Regions from separate parts of the Streptomyces sp. NPDC059455 genome, predicted to be linked through region 3. Evidence: riboswitches for the same ligand, from Rfam matches in the RefSeq annotation. Region 3 holds a riboswitch; each other region holds the start of a gene.

Region 1 (3,269 bases), on a different contig from region 3:
CGCCCCTTCGCCTCAGCGCCCCTTCGCCCGGCGCCGCCGCCCGCGTCCGCCCCGGCCGGTCCGGGCCGTCTGGACCGCCTGGGCGCCGCCCGCGTCGGCCACCCGCTCCGCGCCGCCGTCCGCCGCCGGGGCGCGGTCCGCGGAGACCACGAGCACGGCCAGCGCGGTGGTCACCGGCACCGAGGCGACGAGCCCGATGCTGCCCACCAGCGTCCGTACGATCTCCTCCGCGACGATCTCGCTCGTGGCGACCGTGCCCACCCCGCTGTCCGCGATGGAGAACAGCAACAGCAGCGGAAGCGACGCGCCCGCGTACGCCAGCACCAGGGTGTTCACGACGGAGGCGATGTGGTCCCGCCCGATCCGCATCGCCGCCCCGTAGAGCTTGCGCCGGGACGTGCTCGGGTCCGCTTCCCTCAGCTCCCACACCGCCGAGGTCTGGGTGACCGTCACATCGTCCAGCACGCCGAGCGAGCCGATGATCACGCCCGCGAGCAGCAGCCCTCGTATCTCGATGTTCGGATAGAGGCCGTGCACCAGCCCGGTCTGGTCGTCCGTGTTGCCGGTCAGGCTCGCCCAGCTGATGAACAACGAGCCCAGCACCCCGATCAGCAGCAGTGACACCAGCGTGCCGAGCACGGCGACCGATGTACGCGCCGTCAGCCCATGGCACATGTACAGCGCGAGGAGCATGATCGCGCTACCCCCGACGACCGCGACCACCAGCGGATTGGAACCCTGGAGTATCGCCGGGAGGATGAACAGCGTCAGCACCCCGAAGCTGATCGCCAGCGCCACCAGCGCGAACACCCCGCGCAGCCGCCCCACCGCCACGACCGCGAGCGCGAACAGCCCCGCCAGCAGCGCCATCGGCAGCGACCGGTCGACGTCGGACACGGAGTACTGCAGTTCCTTGGGCGCCTTGGGGGCGTACGCCAGCTTCAGCTCCTGCCCGGCGCTCAAGTGGCGCGAGGCGTTGGGCTGGACGATTTCGGGGAACGTGCGGCCCTTGTCCTTGCCCGAGGTGACCTCGATCGTGGCCTTCTCGCAGACGCTCTTCTTCCCGCCCTGCCCCGGGCTCCCGCTTTGCCCGGGGGCGCCGCTCTGGGCGGCGCCGCCCTGGCCGGGCTCGGTGGGCGCCTGCGGCTGGGCGTTCACATCGGCGCAGTTCACCTCCTCGATCTTCACCACCCGTCCGGCCACGGTCGTCTGGTCGAAGCCGAGACCGCTGCGGCCGTGCGCCTTGTGGTCGGGCGTGCCGCCCGGCCAGAGCACGATCAGACCGGCCACGACGGCGACGGTGAAGGGGATGAGCACCGCCGCGATGATCTTGCGGAGACGCGCGGAGACAGGGGTGGCGGGGCCATGGCCATGGGAGTGGCCATGGGAATGTCCGTGGCCGTGGCCCTGCGCCTGATCGGAGCGGTGGGGCTGCTCGGGCGGGTGGTCCTGCTGGATGGTGGTCACGACCGCATCATCGCAAGAGACGTGGGCCCCCTGTTCAGCGCTGTGGATAAACCGTTAGCGTGGTGCCGAACCTTTGCAATCGCGGGAGCTCGGAGCACCGGGCTGAGAGGGCGCTGACGCTGAAGCTGCGCCGACCGCTGAACCTGTTACCGGGTAATGCCGGCGTAGGGAGTGGGTCTCATGACTCAGCAGGATGCATCATCGCGCGCCGAGACGGCCGAATTCGGCTGGCATAAGGGATATGTCACGGGTTCGCGCCCGGACCTCCAGGTCCCGGTCCGCCGCGTGCACCTCACCAACGGCCAGGACGTGACGCTGTACGACACCTCCGGCCCATACACCGACCCCACCATCGAAACGGATGTCCGCCGCGGCCTGGCGCCGCTGCGGCAGAACTGGATCGTCGCCCGCGGCGACACCGAGGAGTACGCGGGCCGTCCCGTCCGCCCCGAGGACGACGGGCTCAAGCACACCTCGCCCCGCGGCGGACTGCGCAATCTCGACGCGGTCTTCCCCGGCCGTCCGCGCCAGCCGCGCCGCGGCCGCCCGGGCGCCCCCGTGACCCAACTCGCCTATGCGCGGCGGGGCGAGATCACGGCGGAGATGGAGTACGTGGCGATCCGCGAGAACGTCTCCCCCGAGGTGGTCCGGGAGGAGATCGCGGCGGGCCGCGCCGTCCTCCCGGCCAATGTGAACCATCCGGAGATCGAGCCGATGATCATCGGCAAGCGGTTCCTGGTGAAGGTCAACGCCAACATCGGCAACTCCGCCGTCACCTCCTCCATCGAGGAGGAGGTCGAGAAGATGACCTGGGCGACCCGCTGGGGCGCCGACACGGTCATGGACCTCTCGACCGGCCGCAACATCCACACCACAAGAGAATGGGTGCTGCGCAACTCCCCGGTCCCCATCGGCACCGTGCCGCTCTATCAGGCGCTGGAGAAGGTCGACGGCAAGGCCGAGGAGCTGACCTGGGAGATCTACAAGGACACGGTCATCGAACAGGCCGAACAGGGCGTCGACTACATGACCGTCCACGCCGGCGTCCGGCTGCCGTACGTCCCCCTGACCGCCCGCCGCAAGACCGGCATCGTCTCCCGCGGCGGCTCCATCATGGCGGCCTGGTGCCTCGCCCACCACCAGGAGTCCTTCCTCTACACCCACTTCGAGGAGCTGTGCGAGATCCTCGCGGCGTATGACGTCACCTACTCGCTGGGCGACGGACTGCGCCCGGGGTCGATCGCCGACGCCAACGACGAGGCGCAGTTCGCGGAGTTGCGCACCCTCGGCGAGCTCAACCGGATCGCCAAGGAGCATGGCGTCCAGACGATGATCGAAGGCCCGGGCCATGTCCCGATGCACAAGATCAAGGAAAACGTCGACCTCCAGCAGGAGGTCTGCGAGGAGGCCCCCTTCTACACCCTGGGCCCCCTCACCACCGATATCGCCCCCGCCTACGACCACATCACCTCGGGCATCGGCGCCGCGATGATCGCCTGGTGGGGCACGGCGATGCTCTGCTACGTCACCCCCAAGGAGCACCTGGGCCTGCCGGACCGCGATGACGTCAAGACCGGCGTGATCACCTACAAGATCGCCGCGCACGCGGCCGACCTGGCCAAGGGCCATCCGGACGCCCAGGCCTGGGACGACGCGCTCTCCGACGCGCGCTTCGAATTCCGCTGGGAGGACCAGTTCAACCTGGCCCTCGACCCGGACACGGCCCGCTCCTTCCACGACGAGACGCTCCCGGCGGAGCCGGCCAAGACGGCGCACTTCTGCTCGATGTGCGGGCCGAAGTT
Region 2 (3,269 bases), on a different contig from region 3:
GCGTCTGGTGGCAGGGCCTGCTGCTCGGCCTCGTCGCCGCGGTCAGCGCGACCCTCGGCGACCTCGGCGAATCCATGATCAAGCGCGATCTCGGCATCAAGGACATGGGCAAACTGCTGCCCGGCCATGGCGGGATCATGGACCGGCTCGACTCGCTGCTGCCCACCGCCCCGGTGGTGTGGCTGCTGCTGGTGATCTTCGTGGGTGGCGGCTGACCACGCCCGCCCACGGGCCCCGCGCCCCTCCCGGCGCGGGGCCCTTCGTACGTCTGCGACACTGGGAAAACCATGCCTAAGCCCGGAGAACTCACCTTTGTCGCGCCGCGTGGGGCCAAGAAGCCCCCGCGGCATCTTGCCGACCTCACACCCGCCGAGCGCCGGGAGGCCGTCGCCGCCCTCGAGGAGAAGCCCTTCCGGGCAGGTCAGGTGTCGCGTCACTACTTCGTGCGCTATGCCGACGACCCCGCTCAATGGACCGACATTCCGGCCGCCGCGCGCGAGAAGCTGGCCGCCGGGCTGCTGCCGGATCTGATGAGCGTGGTGCGGCACATCAGCTGTGACGACGACACCACGCGCAAGACGCTGTGGCGACTGTTCGACGGCACGCTCGTGGAGTCCGTTCTGATGCGTTACCCGGACCGGGTCACCATGTGCATCAGCTCACAGGCGGGCTGCGGGATGAACTGCCCGTTCTGTGCCACCGGGCAGGCGGGACTGGACCGCAATCTGTCCACCGCCGAGATCGTGCACCAGATCGTCGACGGGATGCGGGCCCTCCGGGACGGGGAGATCCCCGGCGGCCCGGCCCGGCTGTCCAACATCGTCTTCATGGGCATGGGCGAGCCGCTGGCCAACTACAACCGTGTCGTCGGCGCCATCCGTCGGCTCACCGACCCCGAGCCCGACGGCCTCGGCCTCTCGCAGCGCGGTATCACCGTCTCCACCGTCGGCCTCGTCCCGGCGATGCTGCGGTTCGCCGACGAGGGCTTCAAGTGCCGCCTCGCGGTGTCGCTGCACGCGCCCGACGACGAGCTGCGCGACACGCTCGTGCCGGTCAACACCCGCTGGAAGGTGCGCGAGGTCCTGGACGCCGCGTGGGAGTACGCGGAGAAGTCCGGCCGCCGGATCTCCATCGAGTACGCGCTGATCAAGGACATCAACGACCAGGCATGGCGCGCCGATCTGCTCGGCCGGCTGCTCAAGAGCCACCGGGTGCATGTGAACCTCATCCCGCTCAACCCGACGCCCGGCTCCAAGTGGACGGCGTCCCGGCCCGAGGACGAGAAGGCGTTCGTGGCGGCCCTGGAGGCCCATGGGGTGCCGGTGACCGTCCGGGACACCCGGGGCCAGGAGATCGACGGGGCCTGCGGACAGCTGGCGGCTTCGGAGCGCTGAGCACCGGCTGATACGGTGCCTGGGCATCGTTGCATCATGTGATCGTCATAGAAGTGAACGTCCGTACAAGTGAACATTCCGACAGGGGAGCGCTCAGAGCGCTGAGAGTGCGGCACGGCCGCAGACCCTCGGACCTGATCCGGGTCATACCGGCGTAGGGAGTCAGCATCACCATGAACAGCCAGCTTCGGCGTGCCATCTCGGCCGCCCTCCTCGGCTCACTGGCCCTGAGCGCGCTCGTCGGCTGCGGCGAGGACACCAAGAGCGGCTCGGACTCCAAGACGGTCACCCTGGTCACGCATGACTCGTTCGCGGCCTCCAAGGCGGTCCTCAAGGAGTTCACCAAGGAGACCGGCTACAAGGTGCGCGTGCAGGCCGGGGGCGACGCCGGAGCCGCCGTCAACCAGGCGATCCTGTCCAAGGGCCACCCTCAGGGCGATGTGTTCTTCGGCGTCGACAACACCCTCCTCTCCCGCGCGCTCGACAACGACCTGTTCACCCCCTACACGGCGAAGGGGCTCGACAAGGTCCCGGCGGCCCTTCAGCTCGACCGGGCCGAGCACCGCGTCACCCCCGTCGACTTCGGCGACATCTGCGTCAACTACGACCGGAAGTACTTCGCCGACAAGAAGCTGTCGCCGCCCCGGACGCTGGACGATCTGACCAAGCCCGCCTACAAGAACCTCCTCGTCACCGAGAACGCCGCCACCTCGTCCCCCGGTCTCGGCTTCCTCCTCGCCACGGCCGCGAAGTACGGCGACGACGGCTGGAAGGGCTACTGGAAGAAGCTGCGGGCCAATGGCGTCGAGGTCGTCGACGGCTGGGAGCAGGCGTATTACGACCGGTTCTCCGGCTCGGCCGGCGGCGGCAAGGGCGACCGGCCGCTCGTCGTCTCCTACGCCTCCAGCCCGCCGGCCGAGGTGGCCGATGCCAAGAGCAAGCCCGCGAAAGCCCCCACCGGGGTCGCGACGGGCACCTGCTTCCGGCAGGTGGAGTTCGCCGGACTGCTGAACGGCGCCGGCAACACCAAGGGCGGCAAGGCGCTGCTGGACTTCCTGCTGAGCAAGCGGTTCCAGGAGGACGTCCCGCTGAACATGTACGTCAACCCGGCGCGCGAGGACGCCAAGCTGCCGGAGCTGTTCACCCGATACGGGGTCAGGATCGCCGACTCGGCCACCCTGGCTCCGCAGAAGATCGCCAAGAACCGTGAGCCGTGGGTCAAGACATGGTCCTCGCTGGTCCTGTAGAGCCCCGCGAGAACCGTAAGAAGGCCGACGGCCACCGTAAGGCCGAGAGGGGCGAGGGCGGAGGCCGTCGCGCGATCGCTCTCCGGCTCGCCCTGATGGCGGTGCCGCTCGCCTTCTTCGCGGTCTTCTTCGCCTATCCCGTGGCCGCCATCGTCACCCGGGGGCTGCGCGCCGACGGGCGGTGGCGGTTCGGCCGGATCGCCGAGGTGGTGACCGATCCGGCGACGCTGGACGTCCTGTGGTTCACCTGCTGGCAGGCGGTCGCGTCGACCGCCCTCACGCTCGCGGTGGCGCTGCCCGGTGCCTATGTCGTCGCCCGCTTCGACTTTCCCGGCAAGGGGCTGCTGCGGGCCGTGGTGACCGTGCCGTTCGTCCTGCCGACCGTGGTCGCCGGATCGGCCTTCCTGGCACTGCTCGGCCGGGGCGGGCTGCTGGACGAGCTGTGGGGGGTGCGGCTGGACACCTCCGTCTGGGCGATCCTCCTGGCCCATGTCTTCTTCAACTACGCGGTCGTCGTCAGGACCGTGGGCGGGCTGTGGGCCCAGCTCGACCCGCGCCAGGAGGAGGCCGCGCGGGTGCTCGGCGCGAGCCGGCTGTCGGCCTGGCGCCGGGTGACGCTGCCCGCGCT
Region 3 (3,269 bases):
ACGGCCGACGGCCAGCAGGGCGACCAGGGCGCCCTCGCGCAGCCAGCACACCGACCAGGCGGCACCGGCCGGATCGCCGCGCCAGACCAGCTCGTCGGCCTCCGAGTGGTGCCCGGCGTACTGCACGAAGCGCCCGAACTGCTCGGACCAGAAGTACGGCACCGGGTCGTAGACCACACCGGGGAAGTGGGCGGCCGTCCGGCTCCCCACCACATTGGCGGCGACGGTGCGCGGCCCCTGGAGCGCGTTGTCCCAGTGGTGCACCAGCAGCCGCGTCCCGTAGCGGGCGGACGGGAAGGAGGCGCAGTCGCCGACCGCGTAGACGTCCGGCGCGGAGGCGCGCAGCCGGTCGTCGGCGACGACGGACCGGTCCTCGGCCAGCTCCACGCCCGAGCCCGCCAGCCAGTCCGTGGCCGGTCGGGCCCCGATCCCGACGACCACCGCGCCCGCGCGCAGCCGGGTGCCGTCGCCGAGCAGCAGCCCGCTCTCGTCGACCGAGTCCACCCGGGCGCCGGTGACCAGCCGGGCGCCGTAGTCCTCGTACCAGGCCGCCATGGGGGCCGCGACCTCGGCCGGGAGCGCGCCCGCCAGCGGCCGGTCCGCGGCCTCGACGACGGTCACGGCGCAGCCCGCCTCGCGCGCCGCGGTGGCGAACTCCGCGCCGATCCAGCCCGCCCCCACGACCGCGATCTCGCGCTGCCGGGCGAGCACCGGGCGCAGCCGCTCGGCGTCGTCCAGGGTGCGCAGCAGATGGACGCCGGGCTCTCCTTCGCTGCCCGGCAGCGGGATCGGCTCGGCTCCGGTGGCGATCACCAGGACGTCGTACGGGAGCTGACCGGTCGCGGTCTCGACGAGCCGCTTGTCCGGGCGCAGGCCGGTGACCTGGACGCCGAGGCGCAGGCCGATGCCGAGCCCGGCGAAGTCCACGTCGAGCGTCGAGCCCTCGGCCTTTCCGAGCAGTACGGCCTTGGACAGCGGCGGCCGGTCGTAGGGCTGGTGGGGCTCCGCGCCCAGCAGGACGATCTCGCCGGTCCAGCCCTGTTCGCGCAGCGCGACGGCGGTCTGCACCCCCGCCATGCCCGCGCCGACGATCACCACGCGCTGTCCGGTGCCGTTCGAGGACGGCTTCGTCGTCGTCTCATCGCTCACACGATCACTGTATTGCGGCTGGTGGGGCGGACTGGAGAGCGGCTTACGAGAGGTCGGACACAGAGTGGGGGGCCGGACGGGGGTGGGGCGGGGTCGGAGGGGGTGGGCCGGGGGCCGGGGGCCGGGGGCCGGGGGCCGGACGGAGGGTGCGGGTTGGGGGCGCCTCCGGCGGTGAGCCCCCGCCCTGCCCCTTCCCGAAACGAAGGGGCTGCGCCCCCTCGCACCCCCGCCGGGGCTCCGCCCCGGCCCCCGCTCCAACGCCGGAGGGGCTGGATGGGGAACCGCCGGGCCGGGGTGGGATGCGTCGGGGGTTGGGGTGAGACGCGGCGGAGGAGCTGGTTTGGCTGGTGTACGGCCGGTCTTTCGGGCGATTCGGGGCGCGTACTAGGGTGGCGGGACAGAGCACTCGCGGGAGCCCGGGCGGACCGGGCTGAGAGGGAGGCTGGAACGGCCTCCGACCGTACGAACCTGATCCGGGTCATGCCGGCGAAGGGAGGGGCGGCGTGTCCACGCACGCACCAGGTCTCGACTACGGACCTCACACCTCAGGCGGGCCGCCACCCGGCGGACGCTACGACGCCCTCGTCATCGGGGGCGGCATCATCGGGCTGGTCACGGCCTGGCGGGCGGCCCAGCGGGGGCTGCGTACCGCGCTCGTCGACCCTGCGCCCGGCGGCGGGGCCGCCTGGGTCGCGGCCGGGATGCTGGCGGCCGTCACCGAGCTGCACTACGGCGAGCAGACCCTGCTCGGCCTCAACCTGGCCTCCGCGCGCCGCTATCCGGACTTCGTGGCCGAGCTGGAGGAGGCGAGCGGCCAGGACGTGGGCCATCGGGCGTGCGGCACGCTCGCCGTCGCGTTCGACGCCGACGACCGCGCCCATCTGCGCGAGCTCCACACCTTCCAGCAGGGGCTCGGGCTGGAGTCCGAGTGGCTGACGGGGCGTGAATGCCGACGTCTGGAACCGATGCTCTCGCCGGGCGTACACGGCGGGCTGCGCGTCGCCGGTGACCACCAGGTGGATCCGCGGCGGCTGACGGCGGCGCTGCTCACCGCGTGCGAGCGGGCCGGGGTCGCCTTCCACCGCGACCGCGCGGAGCGACTGCTGCTGGACGGCGACCGCGCCACCGGGGTCGAGCTGACGGGGGGCGTACGGCTGGCCGCCGAGCGGACCGTACTGGCCGCCGGCAGCCTCAGCGGACGGCTCGCGGGCGTTCCTGAGGACGTCCTGCCGCCCGTACGGCCCGTCAAGGGGCAGGTGGTGCGGCTGTCGGTGCCCGAACGGTACGCGCCGTTCCTCTCCGGGACCGTACGGGCCGTGGTGCGCGGCGGGCCGGTCTACCTGGTGCCGCGCGAGAACGGCGAGCTGGTCATCGGCGCGACCAGCGAGGAGCTGGGCTGGGACACCACGGTCACCGCGGGCGGGGTGTACGAACTGCTGCGGGACGCCCATGAGGTGGTGCCCGGCATCACCGAACTGCCGCTGGTGGAGACGTGCGCCGGGCTGCGCCCCGGCTCCCCCGACAACGCCCCGATGCTCGGCCCGACCGCGCTGCCGGGGCTGTTGCTGGCCACCGGCCACTTCCGCAACGGCGTACTCCTCACCCCGATCACCGGCGATGTCATGGCCGAGGCCCTGACCGGCGGAGAACTCCCCCCGGAGGCCCAGCCGTTCACCCCCCAGCGCTTCACGACCCGCTCGGCGACTCCCTCTCCCGGTGCCCCCGGCGCCGCGCACTCCCCAGCACAGGAGCAGCACACATGACCGTCTCCGTCAACGGCGAGCCTCGCGAGGTGCCCGAGGGCACCACGCTCGACCGGCTCGTCGCGACCCTCACCCAGGCGCCCTCGGGTGTCGCCGCCGCCGTCAACGAGACGGTTGTCCCGCGCACCCAGTGGTCCGCGACCTCGCTCGGCGACGGTGATCGCGTCGAGGTCCTCACCGCGGTCCAAGGAGGCTGATCCCACCCATGGCTCCCACCACGAGCACCGCGACCACCACGAGCACCACGAGCACCGCGAACACCACGAACACCACGACCACCGAAGCCGTCACCAGCGTCCACGGCGCCGCCGACCGCGCGTCGCTCGCCGCGCCCGACCCGCTCACCATCGCCGGGAC

The links. Region 3 has a riboswitch for thiamine pyrophosphate ahead of thiO (glycine oxidase ThiO). Riboswitches for the same ligand answer to the same signal wherever they lie in the genome.
Region 1: another riboswitch for thiamine pyrophosphate. It lies ahead of thiC (phosphomethylpyrimidine synthase ThiC); the one in region 3 lies ahead of thiO (glycine oxidase ThiO).
Region 2: another riboswitch for thiamine pyrophosphate. It lies ahead of ACFXB5_RS13950 (thiamine ABC transporter substrate binding subunit); the one in region 3 lies ahead of thiO (glycine oxidase ThiO).

What each region holds. Positions count from the first base shown of each region.
Region 1 is NZ_JBHYVB010000077.1:36,049-39,317, reverse strand. It holds gene ACFXB5_RS25810 (YibE/F family protein) at 13-1,467, opposite strand; TPP riboswitch at 1,539-1,655, shown strand; gene thiC (phosphomethylpyrimidine synthase ThiC) at 1,648-3,269, shown strand, end outside.
Region 2 is NZ_JBHYVB010000031.1:50,964-54,232, reverse strand. It holds gene ACFXB5_RS13960 (phosphatidate cytidylyltransferase) at 1-215, shown strand, start outside; gene rlmN (23S rRNA (adenine(2503)-C(2))-methyltransferase RlmN) at 288-1,394, shown strand; TPP riboswitch at 1,468-1,572, shown strand; gene ACFXB5_RS13950 (thiamine ABC transporter substrate binding subunit) at 1,568-2,641, shown strand; gene ACFXB5_RS13945 (ABC transporter permease) at 2,737-3,269, shown strand, end outside.
Region 3 is NZ_JBHYVB010000387.1:763-4,031, forward strand. It holds gene ACFXB5_RS52530 (NAD(P)/FAD-dependent oxidoreductase) at 1-1,077, opposite strand, end outside; TPP riboswitch at 1,548-1,662, shown strand; gene thiO (glycine oxidase ThiO) at 1,737-2,912, shown strand; gene thiS (sulfur carrier protein ThiS) at 2,909-3,109, shown strand.